Regions from separate parts of the Glutamicibacter arilaitensis Re117 genome, predicted to be linked through region 1. Evidence: riboswitches for the same ligand, from Rfam matches in the RefSeq annotation. Region 1 holds a riboswitch; each other region holds the start of a gene.
What was found. Region 1 has a riboswitch for thiamine pyrophosphate ahead of thiO (glycine oxidase ThiO). Riboswitches for the same ligand answer to the same signal wherever they lie in the genome.
Positions count from the first base shown of each region.

Region 2: it holds a riboswitch for thiamine pyrophosphate, as region 1 does, so the genes downstream of both, AARI_RS01815 (3-oxoacyl-ACP reductase) here and thiO (glycine oxidase ThiO) in region 1, are expected to answer to the same signal.
Region 3: it holds a riboswitch for thiamine pyrophosphate, as region 1 does, so the genes downstream of both, thiM (hydroxyethylthiazole kinase) here and thiO (glycine oxidase ThiO) in region 1, are expected to answer to the same signal.
Region 4: it holds a riboswitch for thiamine pyrophosphate, as region 1 does, so the genes downstream of both, thiC (phosphomethylpyrimidine synthase ThiC) here and thiO (glycine oxidase ThiO) in region 1, are expected to answer to the same signal.

Region 1 covers NC_014550.1:2,481,820-2,487,435, reverse strand. Annotated here, with positions in the region: gene AARI_RS11865 (OsmC family protein) at 1-277, shown strand, start outside; gene AARI_RS11860 (mechanosensitive ion channel) at 573-1,793, shown strand; gene AARI_RS19300 (GNAT family N-acetyltransferase) at 1,877-2,842, opposite strand; TPP riboswitch at 2,922-3,026, shown strand; gene thiO (glycine oxidase ThiO) at 3,024-4,136, shown strand; gene thiS (sulfur carrier protein ThiS) at 4,152-4,397, shown strand; gene AARI_RS11840 (thiazole synthase) at 4,400-5,221, shown strand; gene moeB (molybdopterin-synthase adenylyltransferase MoeB) at 5,218-5,616, shown strand, end outside.
Region 2 covers NC_014550.1:300,669-306,284, forward strand. Annotated here, with positions in the region: gene AARI_RS01800 (bifunctional metallophosphatase/5'-nucleotidase) at 1-1,108, opposite strand, end outside; gene AARI_RS01805 (hypothetical protein) at 1,226-1,435, opposite strand; gene AARI_RS01810 (HNH endonuclease family protein) at 1,615-2,316, opposite strand; gene AARI_RS20245 (hypothetical protein) at 2,427-2,558, opposite strand; TPP riboswitch at 3,034-3,127, shown strand; gene AARI_RS01815 (3-oxoacyl-ACP reductase) at 3,202-4,008, shown strand; gene AARI_RS01820 (NtaA/DmoA family FMN-dependent monooxygenase) at 4,005-5,351, shown strand; gene AARI_RS18370 (esterase family protein) at 5,292-5,616, opposite strand, start outside.
Region 3 covers NC_014550.1:56,401-62,016, reverse strand. Annotated here, with positions in the region: gene AARI_RS00640 (amino acid permease) at 1-541, opposite strand, end outside; gene AARI_RS00635 (aldehyde dehydrogenase family protein) at 621-2,072, opposite strand; gene AARI_RS00630 (hypothetical protein) at 2,119-2,349, opposite strand; gene AARI_RS00625 (hypothetical protein) at 2,336-3,673, shown strand; gene AARI_RS00620 (GntR family transcriptional regulator) at 3,670-4,038, shown strand; TPP riboswitch at 4,073-4,167, shown strand; gene thiM (hydroxyethylthiazole kinase) at 4,157-4,951, shown strand; gene thiE (thiamine phosphate synthase) at 4,944-5,585, shown strand; gene thiD (bifunctional hydroxymethylpyrimidine kinase/phosphomethylpyrimidine kinase) at 5,582-5,616, shown strand, end outside.
Region 4 covers NC_014550.1:2,697,472-2,703,087, forward strand. Annotated here, with positions in the region: gene AARI_RS12955 (hypothetical protein) at 1-204, shown strand, start outside; tRNA gene AARI_RS12960 (tRNA-Met) at 372-448, opposite strand; tRNA gene AARI_RS12965 (tRNA-Thr) at 496-567, opposite strand; tRNA gene AARI_RS12970 (tRNA-Thr) at 1,081-1,152, shown strand; TPP riboswitch at 1,353-1,460, shown strand; gene thiC (phosphomethylpyrimidine synthase ThiC) at 1,457-3,199, shown strand; gene AARI_RS12980 (DEAD/DEAH box helicase) at 3,293-5,209, opposite strand; gene AARI_RS12985 (hypothetical protein) at 5,518-5,616, shown strand, end outside.

The sequences.
Region 1 (5,616 bases):
AGGATGCTCTTCCATCGACGTGGATGTGGCAACTACGCGCAGAAGCGAACCGGAGAAATTTGAAGTCAAGGCCAGCGGCTACAAGGTCACCGAAGACTCTGCGAGCCGGATGGAAGACATCCATCTTGGTTTCGATCTGAAGTTCCCGGATACCGAAGAAGGACGCAAAGCCGCTGGCATGATCCAACGCATCGTCAAGCTGTCCCATGACAAGTACTGCACAGTTTCACGGACGGTTGAACTTGGGGCCGTCGTGCAGAGCGAAGTTATCGACTAAGCGTAGGGAAATTTTCGCAATTCTTAGCTTGATATAGGGCAACGGCCGAATCTGCAAGAGATTCCAAGGCAATTCAGGGGTTCTAGCTGTGCGTGGAACTTTCTAACATTGCGTGAATCAGTTGTGGCATAGGGCACATATTGCGGATTCCGTGCAATCAACTAATATTTCATAGGGTTTTCGCAATTCAACCTGTGAAAGTCTATTGAATCAAGCTGGGGGTATTGGACTTTGCCCTAGTCAGTGTTGGAACTTCATCGTAGGGTCGGATTGTCCCTACGTTGAAGGAGCAGCAATGCAGTCTGAGAACGTTTTAGGAAATATCGACTGGGCGTCGATGCTACAAAAGGTTGGCATCGCGCTAATCATCCTCATCATCACGTGGCTTGTTGCGCGCATAGTTCGTTGGGCTGCAGCCAAACTGGTGACTAGGGTGAAGTTCCTGCAAAAGCAGGGCAATGACGGAGAGCAGATAGGCCAATCCCTCGGCAAGGTTGCAGGGTTGATTGTCTGGCTCTTCGGCCTGGTAGCAATCTTGCAAGTCTTCGCACTATCTGAAGTCCTCTCGCCGGTGCAGGGTCTGCTCGGCGGCGTAATGGCCTTCATTCCAAACCTCATCGGTGCAGGCTTCATCTTCTTCATCGGCTACGTGATCGCAAATATCGTTCGCCAGCTATTGAAGACCGCGTTGGGAACCGTAGACTTCAGCAGCTTGGTCCGCAAAGTCACCCCGCGCGGCGAACCTGTAGATGGAGTCCAGTCACGCGAATCCCAAGCGAAGATCGTTGACATCATTTCCAACATCGTCTTCGCCTTGATCTTGCTGGTCGTGGCAATTTCGGCCCTGCAGGTACTGGGAATCGCGGCAATTTCGGATCCTGCTCAGCAGATGCTGCAGCTGGTCTTCACCGCAATCCCACAGGTCATTATGGCCTTGGCTCTGTTGGCAGTCGGTATCCTGATTGCCAAGTTCGTCGGTCAGTTGCTTGAAACCACTCTTCACGGTGTGGGTACCGACTCGGTCGTGGCCCAGTGGGGCATTGTTCCCGAAGGCAAGAGCGCATCGGGAATCATTGCCGGCATCGTCAAGATCGCTATCGTGCTGTTCTTCGGCGTGATGGCAGCTCAGATGCTGAACTTCCCAGCGATCACCAACATCCTCAACGAGATCCTGGCCCTGGGTGGCAAGATCATCTTCGGCGCAGCAATCATTGCCGCAGGTTTCGTCATCGCCAATGTCATCGGACGGTTCTTGGGTGACTCCACCGCTTCAAAGATCATCCGCTACACAGCAATTGCGCTGTTCGTAGCGATGGGCCTGAAGTACATGGGTATCGCCGATTCGATCATCAACATGGCCTTCGGCGCAATTGTCATCGGTGCAGCACTGGCAGCAGCGCTGGCCTTTGGACTTGGCGGACGCGATGCAGCCGCACGCACGCTGACCAAGATGGAAGCAAGCAAGAACAACGACGGCCCGAATACGATGCCACCATCGTCAACCCCTGGTATCTAACCATCAATCACAGAACTTGAGGGACAGATAAAAAGCCACGGAATCCAATTTTGGATTCCGTGGCTTTTTTGAATTTCAGCACGCTACGGTTGCCTGCTCCACGGCAGCGCGTTCACTGCCGGTGCCGGGTCGGTGCGCAACCGAGCATAGGTATACACATCAATGCGATTGCCATCCACCAAGAACTTGCCCCGCTCGATTCCCTCACGCAGGAAACCATTGCTTTCGGCCACGTGCTTTGAACTGGCATTATTTGCCCGCAGTCCAAGCTCCAAGCGGTAGAGACCTAACTCGCCGAAAAGATAATCCACCAAACTCGCCACAGCACGGGTAGCCAGTGATCGGCCACGGTACTTCTGGTTCATCCAATACCAAACCCACGCGTTCTCATTGGACTGGTTCACCGTCCCGCACACCAAGCCAACCAACCGGTCTTCGATGGTCACCGCCAGTGCCCGCTGGCGTTTCCTATCCTCAAGCAGCGCTTGGACATACGCGTGAGCTTTCTGCAGGGTATCGGCATCACCTTGGCGCTTCATATCCGGGTTTGAAGAAAATGCCTCGAACACCGCTGCTGCATCAGATGGTTCAAGTGGACGCACACAAAATTCATCTCCTGCGCTCGCAGCCGCTTCAGCTTTTGGAGTAGAAGCAGGGATCGGTGCGCTGCTGGTGGTGCCCTGATGGAAGATCATCTGCCAGCGATCCTGCTCAAGGATCCACAGCGAACTGCGCTCGCTGCTCACCTCGGCATGCAAGTGCCAGCGCAAAAGCACCAGGTGCCCTGCCAGCTGCAACGCCACCGGGTTCGCCACCTTCAACGGGCCCGACTGTCGAATGGGTTCCATGGCCAGCTGGGCGATGATGCTCTCCCGGTCATAGTTCCGTCCGCTGGCTCCAACCTCGCGGAACCAAGGATGCAAGAGCCGCTTCAATTCCTCGACGCTGCTCCGGCGACTTGGATCCAGCAGTTCTTGCTCCAAGTCGATGATGACTTGGGCCAGCGAAGAATCAAGCCGAAGAGCTACAGGGAAGTCTTGAAAATCCATACCAGTAACTACATCACAGAAGATGACGGAACTAGTGGCAATAAAGTTCGACATTATGAGCTAGCTCATGCTTATAATCGCAGTAATCCGCGGGAGCCTGAATTGACCAGGCTGAGAGGGCACCGAGCCGACCGCTACACCTGATGCGGGTCATGCCGCCGTAGGAAGGAAGCGTGCCCTTGTGCATGTCAATATCGTTGGTGCCGGAATTATTGGCCTGGCTATCGCATTCGAACTCCAATCCCGAGCTCACACCGTCACGCTCATCGATCCGGGTCCGGGCCACGGCGCCAGCTATGCAGCGGCAGGAATGCTCGCTCCAGCAGCTGAAACCAATTGGGGCCACGGTGAGCTGCATCAGCTGCTCGCCGCATCGAATGCAGCCTATCCACAATTTATTGAACGCATAGAATCCGTGACCGGGCACCGGCCGGACTACCTGCAAAACTCCACGCTGGTTGTCGCTGCCGAGCCTGCTGACCGCGAAGCATTACATGAACTGGCAGAGCTGCAAGTATCCCTTGGACTGTGTGCGCAAAAGCTGTTGCCAAGCCAAGCACGAAAACTCGAACCGGCGTTGGCCGCCAATATCGCAGGCGCGGTCCTGTGCGAAGAAGACCATCAGGTCGACCCGCGCTCAGTTCTCAAGATCCTGCTGGCGCACCTGCGTCCTTCGCTCATTGAAGAATCCGTGCAGACGCTGCTCACTAAAGGGGAGCGGACCGTCGGGGTTCGCACCGTAACAGGCCGGATCCTCGAAGCTGACCAGACCATCCTTGCCACCGGGCTTGGCACGGTTCAAGGCCTCCCGCATCTTCCGCTGCGCCCGGTCTATGGAGATATCCTGCGGATCCAAGGACCTGCAGGACCTCCGCTGATTACCCGCACCATCCGCGGCATCGTGCACCGGGACAACGTGTACTTGGTCCCAAGAAAGGACGGCAGCCTGGTGCTTGGCGCCAGTGTCCGCGAAGATGCGCAACCGGCAGTGAACATCGGGGCCATGCACAACCTGCTGGACAATGCCCGCAAGCTGGTTCCCGGGATCAGCGAGTGCACCTTGAACGAAGCCACCGCCCGAGCCCGTCCAGCCACCCCGGATGACCGGCCGCTGATTGGCCGCCTTGATCCGGGCCTGGTTCTCAGCACCGGATATTCCCGCCACGGTGTCCTCTTGACCCCGTTGGGCGCCCGGATGACCACCGACCTCATCGATGGCGCAGAACCTGGGCAATTCGACCTGGCAGTGAACCCGCACCGCTTTGCTACGACAACTACTCTGAGCACTCATTGAATGGAGCACGCAGCTATGAAAACCATCGGCATCAACTTCAATTCCCAGCCAGTAGACCTGGCCGAAGGTACGACCCTGCGCGAACTGATCAGCACGAGCATCGGCAAGGAACTGGATGGCAACTCGCTGGCAGTAGACGGCAGCAAGCTGGGAATCGCAGCCGCGGTCAATGGGGCCGTTGTCCCACGAAGCGCGTGGAATACCTGCCTGCTGGCCCAAGGGCACAGCGTTGAACTCGTTACCGCCGCCCAAGGAGGCTAAGCATGGAAACGCAAAACATCACCGAATTAGACAGCCAAACCGATCCCTTCCAGATCGCCGGGCGCACCCTGTCCTCCCGCTTGATCCTGGGCACCGGGGGAGCAACCTCGCTTGCCACCTTGGAAACCGCGCTGCAAGTCTCCGGCACCGAACTGACCACCGTGGCCATCCGCCACTTCTCGGCAGCCGGAGCCGGCAGCGTCTATGAACTCTTGCAGCGCAACAACGTGATCCCGCTGCCTAACACAGCCGGATGCTTTACCGCCCGTGATGCAATTCTGACCGCGCACCTGGCGCGTGAAGCATTGGAGACCAACTGGATCAAGCTCGAAGTCATTGCCGATGAGCACACGCTGCTGCCCGATCCGCTGGAACTGCATGCAGCTGCCGAGCAATTAGCCGCCGACGGCTTTGAAGTGTTCGCCTACACCAATGATGATCCTGCCCTGGCCCAGCGTTTGGAAGATGCAGGGGTGGCCGCCATCATGCCAGCCGGTGCCCCCATTGGCTCAGGTCTGGGAATCTTGAATCCACACAACATTTCCACCATCGTGTCACGCGCAAATGTGCCGGTGGTCCTCGATGCCGGGGTGGGAACGGCCTCGGATGCGGCCCTGGGAATGGAATTAGGCTGCGACGCGGTACTCCTCGCCAGTGCAGTCACCCGGGCGCACAATGCACCCCTGATGGCAGCCGCCATGCGCGATGCTGTGCGGGCCGGCCGAGCCGCACGGCTGGCAGGGCGCATTCCTCGACGCGAGACCGCGCTGGCCTCCTCGCCAGCCGAGGGCATGATGAAAACCCTGATCGGCGACTTCTCATGACCCGGGCACCCCTGGTCTCTGCTGGTGCCGAATTGGAACCGGCCGAATTGGCGCGCTATTCGCGGCACTTGACCCTGCCTGGAGTTGGCGCAGAAGGCCAACGGCTTATCGCCAATGCCAAGGTGCTGGTCATCGGGGCCGGGGGACTGGGAAGCCCCATCGCCAGCTATCTGATTGCCGCAGGTGTCGGCACCCTGGGCGTGGTGGATGATGACCGGGTTGAACTGTCGAATCTGCAACGCCAAATCATGCACCGCGAACACGACGTGGGGCGATTGAAAGTTGATTCCGTGCCGCGGCTGGCCCATGAACTGAACCAGCATGTCCGGATCACCACCGTGGCGCAGAAACTGGACGAAACCAACGCCGTGGCCCTATTCAGCGATTATGATCTG
Region 2 (5,616 bases), 1.7 Mb from region 1:
GGATGTCCTCGGAAATCTTGCCGACCTCGATGCTGCCGACTTCTTCGGAGTCCGCGATGGCCTGATCCACGATCTGCTGTACGGTGCTGTTGGCCGGGTAGTTAGTCTGCCAGTTGCCCTCGGCATCCTGGGAGGTCAGTGCGAGCAGTTCGGTCGAGGAGGAGACCACCTCGCCGCTGTCCTCGTCGATCTCAAGGGAGACCTTGCCCAGCGTGGTGCCATACTGGTGGGCCTGGATGACCGGGCGCTCACCGTCCGGTCCGGCGATCTGGCAGTCATAGGACTGGTGGGTGTGGCCGGAAACGATGGCATCGATCTGGGCGTCGGCCTCACGCACCAGCTCACCGTAGGAGGTGGTTTCGGAGGCAATCGTGGAGCAGTCGGCGCTTTCCGAGCCGTTGTGGGTCAGCAGGACAATGACGTCGGCCTCGCCGTTGGCGTCATCTCCATCCGAAAGCTGCCCGGCTACCCGGTTGGCGGCCTCCAACTCGCTGCCAAAATCCAGTTCGGTGATCCCGGAAGGAGAGACCAGCGAGGGAACGTCCTCGGTGACGGTACCGATGAAGCCGACGCTGACCCCGTTGACCTCGCGCAACGCATATTCGGGTAGGGCAGGGGTCGTGCTGCCCTTCTCATACACGTTGGCGCCGAGCGTGTAGTCGCCGCCGTCCCCACCGGAGGCCTGTGCATAGCGGTCGGTGACCCGGCCGATGAGGTCCTCGAAGCCCTTATCAAACTCGTGGTTGCCGACCGCGGAGACATCCAGACCGCCAAGGCCCAGAGCATCGATGGTCGGATTGTCATCCTGCGAGGCCGAGGCGAAGGTGGAGGCGCCGATATTGTCGCCGGCCGAAACGAACAGGGTGTATGGGTTCGCGGCACGCAGCTGATCCACCGCTCCGGCGAGCACGGCCGCGCCGGCCGAATCGCTGCTGGCGCCGATGCGTCCGTGGAAGTCATTGATGTCCAGCAGGTCCAGGGTGAAGGTCGACTCGGCGTCGGCTTCCGGGGTTGTGGTCGCCTGGGCTACCGTGCAGCCAGCGGCGACGAGGGCCGCGGTTGTCAAGGTGCTCAGGGTAATGGTTCTGATCCGCCCGATGGCAGGCATGCTTCTCCTCAGGGTTAAACGCGTGATGTGATTCATGTCTATCGGATGAACGTGAACCTGTCGATACCCCTGAGTGAATTTCGCGAGTTAAAGCTGGGGATTTGTCCGGGTGGAAGACTACCGCCGACGTTTGGGCCTGGCTTCTCCGGCGCTGACCGATGAGGCGCCGACAATGCCGCTGAGTAGCAACATTGCGGCGCAGATGAACATCAGGGTCGAGGTCACCCAGCATGCTGTGGCCACCGAGCGCTGGGAGGTGTCCAGGGCGAAGGCAAACAGACCGATACTAGCGAAGAGCAGGGCCGCGCCGAGCACTCGTGTTTTCATTGCACATCCTTGCACCGTAGATTGTGGCCGTGAGTTCCGACCGCGCTTTTACTGCGGAAAATAGCGAAACCTATTCGCTATCGTGTGGAATAATATCCATGCTCTCATACAAGTGATGGAAAAAACATGGTCCGCAGGTGTTAGTTTGCTGGGAACCGATCCGCCCGTGGGTGGAATCCTTAGACGCAGGCGGTGAGCAGCTGCTCAATGGCGTCGTGCTCCGCCTGTGTCATCCACGCATCATATTTCGCCTTGACTTGAGTTTGCCGGGCCACATACGCGCAGCGGAAACTCTTGTTCGGTGGCAGCCAAGACGCGGCATCCTTGTCACCCTTTGAAGCATTCGCGGATCCGTCCGAGGCCATGAGGTTCAACGGATCATTGGCAAATTCGAGTCTGGTCTGTGCATCCCATTGCTGGGCTCCCTTCTGCCAGGCATCCGAGAGCGCCACCACGTGATCGATCTGCACAGCGGTGCTTGTACCCTGCCCTCGCAGGAATTCAATGGTGGTTCCGGTATACGGGTCATCGAAGGTCCCGGTGAGTACCACGCAGGAACTACTGCCCTTATAGGTCACATCTTGTAGATCGCGTGCCAGAATGTCGTTGCGCGCATCGCAGCCGTTGCGGTCCGGATCTTTCCAGCCATCACCGAATTGGTCACGCGAATACCCGGTCTTGGGGGCACGACCCTTGATATCGATCTCATCCAGTAGCTCCAGTGCCGCGGCGTAATCCTCGGTGGAACCGTAGGCACCGGAGGTGGCGGCCTGAGCGCCATCGGTTGTTGTGAAATCCAGCGATTGCAGCGACGAACACGCGCCGAGGGTAAGCGTGGAGGCAAGAAGGACGAGCGAGAGTGCGCGGCGCGGCAGTCGCATGCGGTGGTACTACTCCTGACGGAAGGGGCAAAGACGATCATGGGGCTGAACAACTGCCCGACCCCTGAACGACTCTAGACCGTGCACCCGACACCGTGCCGATGGCAGCCCTAGCGTGTTGCCCACACCCGGGCCGGTGTCACCGATGCCGGAATCTCCGTGGGTCCGTCTCGTTGGTCCGTGCCACCAGCGTAATCTCGGGTGATGCGCAGCGAGCGTATCGAAGCAGATGAATCAGGCACCTACCTGAACCTATGACTTCACCAAGCTTGATCAGCTCGGACCGACCACAACCGCTTAGCACCTCATCTCCGGAGAAAGTTGAAATCCTCTGTCGGGTCAAACCCCAGATACGTGGTTCAGCACCTGCGGCATCACTGGAACCCCACAAGACACGCTCACCCGCAGACTGGCCCATGAACCATTCGGTCGGCGGCCGACCACACGGGTCACCCGCCACCGCCATGATCGCCGCCCAAATTACCGCCACCCGTGGCGATAAGACCTGAGCAAGGTAACTGATCCCCGTCAGAAAATCTCCCGCACCGGCCAATGCTGCCCTGGCGGGGCTGGCCTGCCATCACCTGTCAGCGGCCGGCCCTGCGCACCCTAGACCGGCGGGTCCAGATGTGGTGTGCCCATGCGAACGGGGAACTTTGAAGAATCGAGCGACGTCCCGGACTGGGAACCGATCCGAAGGATGTGGTAGTAATGGGTCATAGTGACACGGGGTGCCGCCACGCGGCTGAGATGAAACCCGTCGAACCTGATCCAGTTAGCACTGGCGAAGGGAATGTCCTGGACACCGCGATGCCCCGCATCTGACCCGGGTTCCGTTCGCCTTGATCCGCTGCTTTGAACCGCAGCTCAAGGAGTACACCGACCATGAACGCAACCACCTCACCCGCACCGGCGAGCACCACCGCTGCACTACAGCTCAAGGACCAGCTGGTCCTGGTCACCGGAGGCGCCCGCGGCCTGGGTGCCGCAATCAGTACCGCCTTCCTGGAAGCAGGTGCGCGGGTGGTCATCAACTACCGCAACTCGGCGCAGGCCGCGGCCCAGCTGGCGGCCCGCTACCCGGAGCGTGCCCTGGCGATCCAGGCCGATGTGCGGGACCCCGAGCAGCTGGCCGCGCTGGCGGCCGCAGCCGGCGCACACTTCGGCCAGCAGATCACCACCCTGATCAACAACGCCCTGGTGGACTTCTCCTTCAACGGCGAGGCCCGCTCCAAGGCCGATGAGCTGAGCGCCGAGGAACTGTCGGCCCAGTTCGCCGGGTCGGTATTGGCCCCGGTGGCAGCGATCCAGGCCGTGCTGCCGGGCATGCGCGCCGCCGGATTCGGGCGCATCATCAACATCGGCACGAACCTGTTCCAGCATCCGGTGGTCCCGTACCATGACTACACCGCGACCAAGGCGGCCCTGCTGTCTCTGACGCGCACATTCGCCGATGATCTGGGCCCGTCGGGTATCAACGTCAACATGGTCTCCGGCGGCCTGCTGCGCACCACCGACGCATCCGCGGCCACCCCTGCGGAAGTCTTTGACCTGATCGCCTCCGGCACGCCGCTGCGCCGGGTCACCACCCCCGAAGAGCTGGCCGACGCCGTGCTGTTCTTTGCCGCGCCCGGCTCCCGCGGGGTCACCGGACAGAACCTGATCGTTGACGGCGGGCTGGTCAAGGGATGAGCCTGAAACAGGCGCACTTCAACCTGTTTGCCTACGGCACCGGTCACCACCAGGCCGCCTGGCGTGCCGCTGATTCCTCCGCCGAACGGCTGGGGGAGCTGGACTACTGGGTTCAGCTGGCGCACACCGCCGAACGCGGGCTGTTCGATGCCTTCTTCCTGGCCGACGGGCAGAGCCTTTCCCCGGCCGCAGCGCAGGCAGGACCGACCTGGTTCTATGAGCCGCTGACGCTGCTGTCCGCGCTCAGCCAGCACACCGAATACCTGGGCCTGGTCTGCACGGTATCCTCCAGCTTCTTCGAGCCCTATGCGGCCGCGCGCCTGCTGGCCAGTCTGGACCATCTGTGTGCCGGCCGGGCCGGGGTCAACGTGGTCACGAGCATGTGGGATGCCGAGGCGCAGAACTACTCCCGGGAACGGTTGGGGGAGCACGCCGAACGCTATGCCCGGGCCGAGGAGTTCCTTACGGTGCTGCGCGAACTGTGGGGCAGCTTTCCACGCACGGCCCTGGAGACCGACCGTGCCGGACGGTTCGTCGATCCCTCGCAGCTGCGCGAACTAAACCATGTGGGTGAGCACTTTGCCGTGCGTGGGCCGCTGAACGTGCCCGGCAGCCCGCAGGGGCACCCGGTGATTTTCCAGGCCGGGTCCTCAGGCCCGGGCCGGGCGCTGGCCGCACGGCATGCCGAGGCCATCTATGCGGTGGCCGCAGATGAGCGGATGGCGCTGGATTATGCCCGGGATATCCGCGCCCGCGCCGCGGCCGCCGGACGTGCGGCACACCCGCCGCTGATCATGCCCGGGCTGGTCGCCTACGTGGCGCCCACCGAGGTTCAGGCCCGTGAGCTGCAGCGCCGGCTGGATGCACTGCTACCCACCGCGCAGGCGTTGCACCAGCTGGGCGTGTTCGTGCAGCAGGACACCAGCGGCTGGGACCTGGACGCTCCGGTGCCCGACCTGCCGTCGGTGGAGCGGTTTACCGGGCCGGCCGGGCGCTACACCACGATCCTGCGGCTTATCGAACTGCACCGCCCCACGGTGCGCGAACTGTTGGGGCTGCTGGCCGCCGGCGGCGGGCACTGCACCATGGTCGGCACCCCGCAAACCCTGGCCGACCAGATCGAACGGTGGCTGGATTCCGGGGCGGCCGACGGCTTCAACCTGATGCCGCCGGCCCTGCCCGGATCGCTGGAGGACTTTGTGGACCTGGTCATCCCCGAGCTGCAACGCCGCGGCCGCTACCGCACCCGGTATGAGCACCACACGTTGCGCGGCAACCTGGGGCTACCGGAGCCGACCCGGCTCGCGGGCCTCACCCGGGAAGAAACGGCTCAGGCCGGTTAGCAGGCGCGGGGCCCACCAGGCCCAGTCGTGACCGCCGGAGATCGGCTCAAAGCCGATCCGCCGGGCCGATTCACTTCCTGCGAGCGCCTCCAAGACCTGCTCGCAGGAAGTGAAGATCTCCGTTTCGTAGCAGCCGGCCTGTATGGTCACGTGCACCTGCGGGGCCAGATCGCCCAGCGCCGAGGACAGGTCGGTGTGCCACAGTGAGGGTGACTGCGCCAACGCGCGTCCGAACAGCTGCGGGTGTTCGGTGACGGCCAGCAGC
Region 3 (5,616 bases), 1.4 Mb from region 1:
CCAAGATGCCGAAGATCATCGCGACGCCGCAGATCAAGAAGACCACGACGGTGATGACCTTGATCGCGGCCAGCCAGTATTCGCCCTCGCCGAAGGCCTTGGCCGACAGCGCGTTCAATCCGGTGAGCAGGATCAGGAAGAGCCCTGCCCAGATCCATCCCGGTGTATCGGGGAACCAGTAGGACATGATGATGCCAGCAGCCACCAGTTCAGCGGCCACGGTGATGGCCCAGTTGAACCAGTAGTTCCAGCCGATCGCGAAGCCGAAGTGGCGGTTCACGAAGACCGACGCGTAGGTCTGGAACGAGCCGGCTACCGGGAGCCGGGCGCTCATTTCACCCAGTGACTGCATCAGGAGCAACACCATCATGCCGATCAGTGCGTAGGCCACCAGTGACCCACCGGGTCCTGCTTGGGCAATGGTGCCGCCGGACGCGACAAATAGTCCGGTACCAATCGAGCCGCCAATGGCAATCATCTGCATATGGCGTGCTTTGAGGCCACGCTTCAGACCGTCCTGAGACGGTGCGGGCTCAGTCATGCGTTACATCTCCTGATGCTTGAAAATTTCCAACCTATCCATCCAAGCACCCTGACAAGCTAAAACGCTATGAACCGCGCTACAGTAAGCGATCAATGATCTTTCGCTTAGCCCATGAATACGGAGGATATATTGCGCTCAAGGTATCAACGACGGTCGTTTTGTTGAGTTCAGAGCGCATCTGCGAAAGCCTGTCGAAACCATGCTTGCCGTGGTAGGCCCCCATTCCACTCGGTCCCACGCCGCCGAAAGGCAGGGTTGGAACGATCATCTGGGCCAACGGAGCATTATGCACAATGGAGCCGGCTCGCACCCGGTCAGAGAAAATCGACTGCAGGCGCGGGCTTTCGCTCATCAGGTAAGCGGCCAGCGGCGACGGCCGCCGGGCAATGAATTCGAGTGCTTCCTCGAAGGTTTCCACCTCGATCACCGGCAGGATCGGACCGAAAATCTCTTCGGTCATCAAACTTCCCTCGAGGTCCACATTGCGCATGATGCTCGGCGCTATGCGCAGGGTATCCTCGTCGTACTCGCCGCCGAAAACCACCTCGCCTTGCTCGAACATCGACAGCAGCCGCTCAAAGTGCTTGCGGCTGACGATGCGGCCAAAGTCCGGATGGGTGAGCGGTTCCTTGCCGTAGAAGCTGGTGATGGCCTGGCCCAGGCGCCTGATGAGCTCAGACGAGTCGCCCACGCTCAATACGTAATCCGGCGCCACGCAGGTCTGGCCGGCATTCATGAACTTGGCGTAAGCCAAGCGCTTCGCGGAAGCCAACGAATCGTTTTCCACCACGGCCGGCGATTTTCCGCCCAATTCCAAGGTGGTAGGCGTCAGATGCTTCGCGGCCGCGGCAGCCACGATCTTGGCCACGCGTTCGCCGCCGGTGTAGAAAATGTGGTCCCAGCGGGCGGCCAGCAACTCGGTGGAGGTATCCACGCCGCCTTCAACTACCGCGTAAACCCGTTCGTCGAGGTAGACCGGGAGGAACTTGGCCAAGGCGCCTGAGGTCGCAGGAGCCAGCTCGGATGGCTTGATGACCGCAGCGTTGCCGGCAGCAATGGCCGCGACCAGCGGTGCGAGCACCAGCTGAACCGGATAGTTCCAGGCGCCGATAATCAGCATGACCCCCAGCGGGCGCGGCTCGACCTTGGCCATGGCTGGCTGCAAGGCCAGCGGAACCTTGACACTGGTGGAATCCATCCATTCAACGAGGTGGCGCTGGGCGAAATCTATTTCCGCGCGCACCACGTCGATTTCGGAGAATTTGGCTTCGGTGGCACTCTTGCCCAAGTCCTCGGCCAAGGCCTGGACGAAGTCTTCCAGATGCTCTTCCAGCATCTTCTCCAGTGCCTTGAGCTGCTGCCGGCGGAAGCGTCGCGGATGCGTGATCCGCGTGTCCGCAGAACGCCGCAAATGGCTCAGAACTGTTGCTATGCGCGATGGATGCTCGTCCACCGGAGGTGCGGAATCACCGACCGGTTCGGGCAACGGAGTGGAAGTAAACAGACCCATGATTTGAGCGTACGTCACTGGGACTATTTTTCATCGTTTAATTCGCCGGAGGATTCAATATGTATCAAATAGTTGATACATTGATTTCCATGAACCAGTTCTCGGCGAGCGCCATATCCATCGCTTTCGTTGCCGCAATCATCTGCGTTTGGTTGCGTTCGGTGGCGCACAGGCGTGGAACACCAGCTATCGACCGGGCCCGATCCCACTCGTTCTGGTGCGCATTGATCGCATTCTTTGCTTCAACCTCATGGGATTTGTCCGAGACCTGGCGCGTTTCAATGACCGAGCCCAATTCAGGTTCGGCTCTCGCTGAAGCACTCACTCCGGGGATCTGGGTTCTTCTGGTTTACCTCATCGGCTTGTTCACTTGGCCCAAGGAACTCCAGCCAGTGCGCACCGCTTCATTAGAGGCCCGCAGCCTGACAACTCCATTTCCCAAGGCCCTAGGGGCTTTCGTTGGGCTTTTGCTGCTGATCGCGGTCGGCTCCCTGTGGCCGGCGTCCAAAGTCGAAGGGCTCGTTGGCGTTCCGGCCTCGGAATTCACGACCTTTGATTTTGACGGCATCTATTCATACACGTCGGAGGGTCCGTATGATGGGCGGTTGCCGGGCACACAGATGCTCCCGGTATTCATCGTGGCCCTGGCAGGGATCATCGTGGCCGCGGCTGTGATTACCGTAGTTATCCTGAAAAGACCTGCCTTGGCCGGCATCTCGGCCGAAGACAACCAAGCGTTGCGCACGGTCTGGCTCAACCGCTTGATGCGCAATATCGGCATCGTCTTGCTGGCCTTCACCGTGTCGGTGGTCAATTACTCGCAGGCTAATTCGCCGGATGGACAGTACGAGTTCGTTAGCTATGGCGCCCTTGCGGTCGCCCTCACGTTGCTCTTCTGGGGACCGCGCTCTACATTCTCAGCTCAATCCACCACCAGGGAACGGACCGCCTTCTCGCGTTTGCGTGATCAACTATTCACCTTGCAATACGTAACTGCAGCACTCACCTTGCTCAGCGTTGCAATCGGCTGGTCATTCTTGCCACTGGATGACGAGCTCCAGATGCCTACCAATGAGCGAACTACGTGGATCTTAATGATCTTTGCCGGTGCGGCTTTGAGCTATGCCGTTCTCAATGCGCTTTATCTCAGCTACGTCAGCACCGTGGCCCGGCAGGCGTCTGCAGCACCCAAGTACCACGCGCCCCTGCCCTTGTGGTCCTACATCGCCGCTGGCTTGCTGTTTGCCACCAGCACCTATTTTCTGCTCGATCCGCCGCTGGACTATTTGTGGGGCTTCGTGCCTCCAGGCAAGACAATGGTTGCAGGCTTGATCCTGCTGTTGCTGGCAACCCATCTTGGATTCGTCTGGTTCTCCCGCCGGGCAATTATTCCCTGGGCTGTCTCGTCGGCCGAAGAAATCTGGTACCGCAAGGTCCTGGAACTGCGTTCAATGCGTGTTAACACCAGTGCAGTGGTAGCCATGCTGCTCATTGGCTACGGATTCCCGGCCGGGCTGGGACTCTTTGCATTGCTCATCTTCGTTGTCCCAGCAGTCATTTTCCTAGAGCGCCCCGGTAGCGCCTTCGTGCGGGAACATCAGCCGGCAGCTACTTCATGAGCACGCAGATCAGTGTTGACCTCCAAGCAGCTACCCCGCCCTATGAGCAGATCCGCTCGCAGATTGCTTCACTGATCTCCTTGGGAGATTTGCCCTCGGGGAGCAAGCTGCCTACTGTGCGTGCGCTGGCCACGGACCTCGGCGTCGCTGCCGGTACAGTGGCGCGCGCCTACAAGGAGCTGGAAGCCGAAGAGCTGATCACCTCCCGGCGCCGGGCCGGCACAGTGGTCAACGAGCGGCCGCAGACGGTGGACACCAGGGAAGATCTGCTGGCCGCCGTGGATCGCCTCTGGGCGCTGGCGGCCGCGCAGAAGGTGGATGCGGCCACGCTCAAGGCCTTGGTGGCGCGGCGCGAGCGTAAGTAACTTGTCCTCGGAACCGGTTGTGCGTACGCTCTATGGCAGTGACACGGGGTGTCGGATCAACCGACTGAGATAAGACCCGTAGAACCTGATCTAGTTCACGCTAGCGGAGGGATGTCGCATGGCTTTGCATGCAGTTGCCCAAAAATACCGGCAACAATCACCTTTGGTTTTTTGCCTGACCAATACCGTCGTATCCAATTTCACCGCCAATGTCTTGCTGGCATCCGGGGCTTCCCCGGCCATGACGGATCTGCCCGGAGAGGCCGGCCCATTCGCGCAGGCAGCTTCAGCCGTATTGGTGAATTTGGGAACTCCAAGCACTGAACAGCTGACCGCCATGGAAGAAGCTGTGCAGTCGGCGAGCGCTGCAGGCACCCCCTGGGTCCTGGATCCAGTGGCAGTGGGAGCGCTTCCGGTGCGCACGGAGTTTGCCCGGCGCATTGTCCGGCAACGCCCGACCCTGATTCGCGGCAACGCCTCGGAAATCCTGGCCCTGGCCGGCCGGCAATCTGCTTCGCGCGGTGTCGATGCCTTGGATGAGGTTTCTGCCGCCTTGGCGGCGGGACGCGAACTGGCCACGGAACACGACTGCGTAGTGGCCATTTCCGGCCAGGCTGACGCCATCATCGACGCCACGCGTACCGTCTTGGTGCATACCAACGGAATTGGCTTGACCCGGATGACAGGTGGCGGCTGCGCCTTGGGCGCGGTCTGCGCCGGGATGGTTGCGGTCCACGATGACCCGTTCGAGGCCACCATCGCAGCCCACGGTTTCTATGGCCTGGCCGCGGAAAAGGCCCTGGCTGGCAGCTCCGGTCCGGGCAGCTTCGCAGTTGCCTTCCTTGATGCGCTGTCGGCTGCCGATCCCGGGGAACTGAAGACTTTGAAGTACGAGGAATTGAACCATGCATAATTACGGCGCTTATCTAGTAGCCAACACTGCCAGCTGCACCCCACGCAGCACCCTGGAAGTTATCGAGGGCGCCGTCGCCGGAGGGATCGGGTGGATCCAGCTGCGCGCCAAGGATGAAAGCGCCCGGGAATTCTTCGAGCTGGCCTGCGCGGCTGCCAAGCTCACCGAGGGCAAAGCCCAGTTGCTGATCAATGACCGCATTGACGTCTACCTCGCGGCACGGGCTGCTGGCGCAGCAGTGAACGGCATCCATATCGGGCAAAAAGATGTGCCGGTACAGCTGGCTCGCCAGATCATCGGCGAGGGCATCATCGGCTTGAGTGCTTCCAGCGATGAGCAATTGGCCCAGGCGAACAAGGTCGCCTCGGTGATCGACTACCTCGGTGTAGGAGCCATCCGCGCCACTCCGACGAAAAAAGACCATCCTGCTCCCCTGGGGCTGGACGGCTTTGCGCGAGCCGCTGCCTTGGCCAAGCTGCCCTGCGTAGCGATCGGCGCAATTACCCAAGACGATGCCGCCGCGATCCGCGCCGGCGGCGGCGCAGGCCTGGCCGTGGTCCGCGCCATCTGCAACGCCGAAGATCCGCAACTTGCCAGCGCGCAGCTGGTCGCAGCCTGGGAGGCCTCGAAATGAACATCCTATCCATCGCAGGCTCCGATCCTTC
Region 4 (5,616 bases), 220 kb from region 1:
CTTCTCATCGTGGTATCCGATGAACCAAGCTATGGCCTCTTGCTTGGCAGCGGGGCTTTGATGGGGTGGTTCTGGTTCCGCGACAAACAGCAAAAAGTCACTGTGGATGCCAGTGATCTTGACCCGAAAGATGTCAAAGCCTACCGGCAGCAGCACCGCGGCGCGACGATAAGCGATGCAGTCAACGCACTGGGCAAGCCATAGCCATAAGAAGCGATCTTCACCTGCCAGGTGATTCACAAACGAATCACTTGGCAGGCAGGCAAGCAGGCGAGAAATTCAAGAATTCTCCGGACCTTATTTAGGTGCCCGATTTGTCCTGAGTGCCTGAAATCCAAAAAAGACCCACAGCAAAGCTGCGGGTCTTCATTTGGTAGCGGCGCCGGGACTCGATCCCGGGACCTCACGATTATGAGTCGTGCGCTCTAACCAGCTGAGCTACGCCGCCACAAGTGAGAAGCAATCCAGTAGAAGCCAAGAAAGCTTCTCACTCAGAGCCCCCTGCCGGAATCGATCCGGCGACCTCGTTCTTACCAAGAACGCGCTCTACCACTGAGCTAAGGGGGCAACGAGTAAATACTCTACACGGATTTCCCAGCAAAGAAAAATCGGCCAACTCCCCCATAGGGATGACCAAACCAAAACGAATAAGGCCTAGTCAGCGCTAATTTAGACGTAGGGCCCATGCGGCGTAGAACTATGGGTGGCACAAAAAGGGCTTGGGTGACGATGCTCACTTTGTTAATTCCCTGGGCTCACTAGCGTTTTTGCACTAGACCGCATGCCTCGAACGATGATCAGGTGACCTTGCCCAGCAACCGTCGCGACGCCCGACGGGAAACCCGTTCCCATCGGCCGCAAATCCCTGCACGAAGCCGCGGTGGGCGCCCGGAGCATCAAAGCAGGAAAAAGATCTTTTCCAAGATGCTGAATGCCTCAAATTCCTTTCACTACCCGGCTAATTTCACACTCGGGTATCTATGCACCAAATGCGACCTGAGTAGTGATGTTGTGACGTCAGCAACAAATTCTCAGCGGATTTTGCAAACCTTAAAAACCTGTGTAAAGTATTTACCTGTTGCCCCCTTAGCTCAGTGGTAGAGCGCGTTCTTGGTAAGAACGAGGTCGCCGGATCGATTCCGGCAGGGGGCTCGAAATAAGAGAGACAATCTGATTGCAGATTGTCTCTCTTTTCGTTTCCCCAAAAGTTTCTCCCGCTACGCCCCACAGCAGCCTGTTTCCCAGCTGCCAGCGAGAGTGAAACCACTTCCCATCTTCTGGACCGTTGCTTCTTCACATCCATAATTTGTGCAGCGCTGCTGTCTTTTCTGGCAGAAATCGTGCTAAGTTGATCGCGACCACACGGGTGCCCTGGCAAGGGCTGAGATCGGACTATCGCCGTCCGCGACCGTTGAACCTGTCCGGGTAATGCCGGCGAAGGAAGTGAGTTTCCCCAGTGGAACAATTTGAACAGCACCCTGCCCACACCCTTGCCTACCGCGTGTCTGAGGGAATTTCCGTTCCCGTCACCCAGATCCAATTGGCTGACTCCCCCAATGGCGAGCTAAATGAACCGTTGCAGGTGTATCGCACCAGCGGACCGGGAAGCGAACCCACCCAAGGATTGCAGCCTTTCCGCGAACCGTGGATCCTGGAACGCGGGGATGTGGAAACCTATGAGGGTCGAGAACGCAATCTGCACGATGACGGACGCTCTGCGGTTCGCAGAGGCACCGCCAGCGCAGAGTGGGCCGGACGCTCGGCGCCTCCGCGAAGGGCCGTCAGCGCAGCCCGTGTGACCCAGATGCACTATGCCCGGGCCGGGATCATCACCCCGGAAATGCGCTATGTTGCCATACGCGAAGAATGCGATGTCGAACTGGTGCGCAGCGAGCTTGCGGCCGGCCGGGCCATCATCCCGGCGAACATAAACCACCCGGAATCCGAGCCGATGATCATCGGCAAGGCCTTCTTGGTGAAGATCAATGCGAATATCGGCAATTCGGCGGTGACCAGCTCCATCGCCGAGGAAGTCTCCAAGCTGCAGTGGGCCGCCAAGTGGGGTGCGGACACGGTCATGGACCTGTCCACCGGAGATGACATCCACACCACCCGCGAGTGGATCATCCGCAATTCGCCGGTGCCCATCGGCACCGTGCCGATCTACCAGGCTCTGGAGAAGGTCAATGGCGAAGCTAATGAACTGACGTGGGAGATCTTCCGGGACACCGTCATTGAGCAGTGCGAGCAGGGCGTGGACTACATGACCATCCACGCCGGAGTGCTGCTGCGCTACATCCCGCTGACCGCCAACCGCGTCACCGGCATGGTCTCGCGCGGCGGGTCCATCATGGCAGGCTGGTGCTTGGCGCACCATCAGGAGAATTTCCTCTACACCCACTTCGATGAGCTGTGCGAGATCTTCGCGCAGTACGATGTGGCGTTCTCGCTGGGCGACGGGCTGCGCCCTGGTTCCATTGCGGATGCCAATGACGCCGCCCAGTTCGCCGAGCTGGACACCTTGGCAGAGCTGACCAAGCGCGCCTGGAAGTACGACGTTCAGGTGATGGTGGAAGGACCGGGGCATATCCCGTTCCACCTGGTGCGCGAGAATGTGGAGCGCCAGCAGGAACTGTGCGATGGGGCTCCGTTCTACACGCTGGGCCCGCTGGTCACCGATATCGCTCCGGGCTACGATCACATCACCAGCGCCATCGGCGCCACCGAGATCGCCCGCTACGGCACCGCGATGCTCTGCTACGTCACTCCCAAGGAGCATCTGGGACTGCCTAACCGGGATGATGTGAAAACCGGCGTCATCACCTACAAGATCGCCGCGCACGCCGCAGATCTGGCCAAGGGCCACCCTGGGGCCACGGCTCGCGATGATGCGTTGAGCAAGGCGCGCTTCGAGTTCCGCTGGCATGACCAGTTCGCGCTGTCCCTGGACCCGGTCACAGCCCAGGAATTCCATGACGAGACGCTGCCGGCCGAACCAGCCAAGACCGCGCATTTCTGCTCCATGTGCGGGCCGAAGTTCTGTTCCATGCGCATTTCCCAGGATATCCGTGACGAGTACGGATCCGCCGAGGCCCAAGCCGCGCTGGCCGGGATGGCGCAGAAGAGCAGGCAGTTCTTGGAAAGCGGCGGCACGGTCTACCTCGGGGACCAGATCCCGTTGGGAAGCCCGGCCCCGTAAGCGGGCTCCGGTTAACGGAAAACGCCCTCGGAGCAAGCTTCATGCTTGCCCCGAGGGCGTTATCTAATGCTGTTCAGCTAGTGTGCGACAGGCTTAGTAGTCGCGACGTCCACCGCTACGGCCCGAATCGCTGTAGCGATCCTTGCCGCCGCGTCCGCCGCCGCCGAAGCCGCCACGTCCGCCACCACGGCCACCGCCGAAGCCGCCACGTCCGCCGCCACTGCGACCGCCACCGAAGCCGCCGCCACGGCCGCCGCGGAAGCCACCGCGGTCGCCGTCGTCTTCACGACGTGGGCTGCGGCCATTGTCGAGCTCGAGCTCAATGGCTTCGCCGCCGATGCGGGTCTTGGACAGTGCACGCCACTGGTCCTTGGTCAGCTCGGCTGGCAGCTCGACCAGGGTGTGGTCCGAACGGATCTCGATGCCGCCGATTTCCGAAGAATTGAAGCCACCTTCGTTAGCCAGTGCGCCAACGATCGAGCCTGGCTGCACGCGGTTGCGGCGGCCAACGGCCAGACGGTACATGGCGTTGCCTTCAGCAGCGGTCTTGCGGGCACGTGGACCACGATCGCCACGCTCACCGCGTTCGCCGCCGCGCTCTGGGCGATCCATGCGGGCCTTCTTCGAAGGCGACATGACTGGTTCGGTCATCAGCAGCGGGCGACCGCCCTGAGCCATCAGAGCCAGCGCAGCTGCGATTTCCAGCTGATCCAGGTCTTCGTGCTCGGAAGCGAACTTCTCCACGATTTCGCGGAAGGTAGTCAGGTCCTGGCCGCTGATGGTCTTGTCGATGCGATCGGTGAACTTCTGGATACGGCGGTCGTTGACCGAATCCAGCGAAGGCAGCTGCATCTGGGTCACCGGCTGGCGGGTAGCCTTCTCGATGGCACGCAGCAAGTACTTCTCGCGTGGGGTCATGAACAAGATCGCGTCGCCCTTGCGGCCGGCACGGCCGGTACGGCCGATGCGGTGCACGTACGACTCGGTGTCATGCGGGATGTCGAAGTTCACGACGTGGGAAATGCGCTCGACGTCAAGTCCGCGAGCGGCCACGTCGGTTGCAACCAGGATGTCGATCTTGCCCGAGCGCAAGTTCTCGATGGTGCGCTCGCGCTGCTGCTGCGGGATGTCGCCGTTGATGGCGGCCGCGGTGAAGCCACGAGCCTTCAACTTGTCAGCCAGGTCCTCGGTAGCCATCTTGGTACGTACGAAGGCGATAACGCCTTCGAAGGTCTCGGATTCCAGGATGCGGGTCATGGCGTCAAGCTTGTGGGCGCCCATCACCTGCAGGTAGCGCTGGGTGATGTTGGTGCCGGTGGACTGCTTGGACTTGACTGCAACTTCCTGCGGGTTGCGCAGGTATTCCGAAGCGATGCGGCGGATGGTGCGTGGCATGGTGGCCGAGAACAGGGCAACCTGCTTGTCCTCTGGGGTGGCTTCCAAGATCTTGTCGACCTCTTCGGCGAAGCCCATGCGCAGCATTTCGTCGGCCTCATCAAGGACAACGTACTGCAGGTTGGACAGGTCCAAGGAACCCTTGTTGATGTGGTCGATTACGCGACCTGGGGTACCAACGACTACCTGGGCGCCACGGCGCAGGCCGTTGAGCTGCGGGCCGTATGGCGAGCCACCGTACACTGGCAGAACGGTGAAGTTCGGCAGGTACTTGGCGTAGGAAGTGAAAGCCTCGGCTACCTGGAGGGCCAACTCGCGGGTTGGAGCCAGAACCAGGATCTGAGGGGTCTTGGCTGGACCATTGGTGTCAGCCAGTTCTGCCATGCGGGACAGGGCAGGAAGTGCGAAAGCAGCGGTCTTACCGGTACCGGTCTGAGCCAGACCGACAACGTCGCGGCCTTCGAGAAGCAGTGGGATGGTTGCTGCCTGGATTGGCGATGGCTTTTCGTAGCCAAGGTCGGCAAGCGATGCAAGCACGCGGGCATCCAGACCAAGTTCGGAGAAGAGCACAGTTGGCTCTTCTGGGGTCTGGTTGTCGTCGGTGTTTACGGGCATGTCAGAAGACACGAAGAATTACCTCATTCGTTTGGGGATAGGCCTTGGCCGTCCCAAAAGAAACGACGTATAGGCTGCACAGTCAGATACAAGTCACGCTCATCAAGCGCTCCCCTATGACATAAAGACCCGCACACACTTTGCGGAAAATACAACACGAGAAGGCTCCGGCCTCAAAAATTGGGCTGGATGCGAGAGGGATACCCTGATGTTCGCGAACACTTAATGCTAGCTTGAACCCACCACTATTGTCAGTGTCCAGAGCGTGTGAGATCGGGCACCGCGCTGGAACACGTAGGGTTGTACATGTGAAGAAACCACTTTTTCCACGACGTCCCAACGAGCCAACCCCCGGCGGATTATTCATCGCCCAAATGCTATGGCTCCTAGCCGGAGTGCTTTTTCTC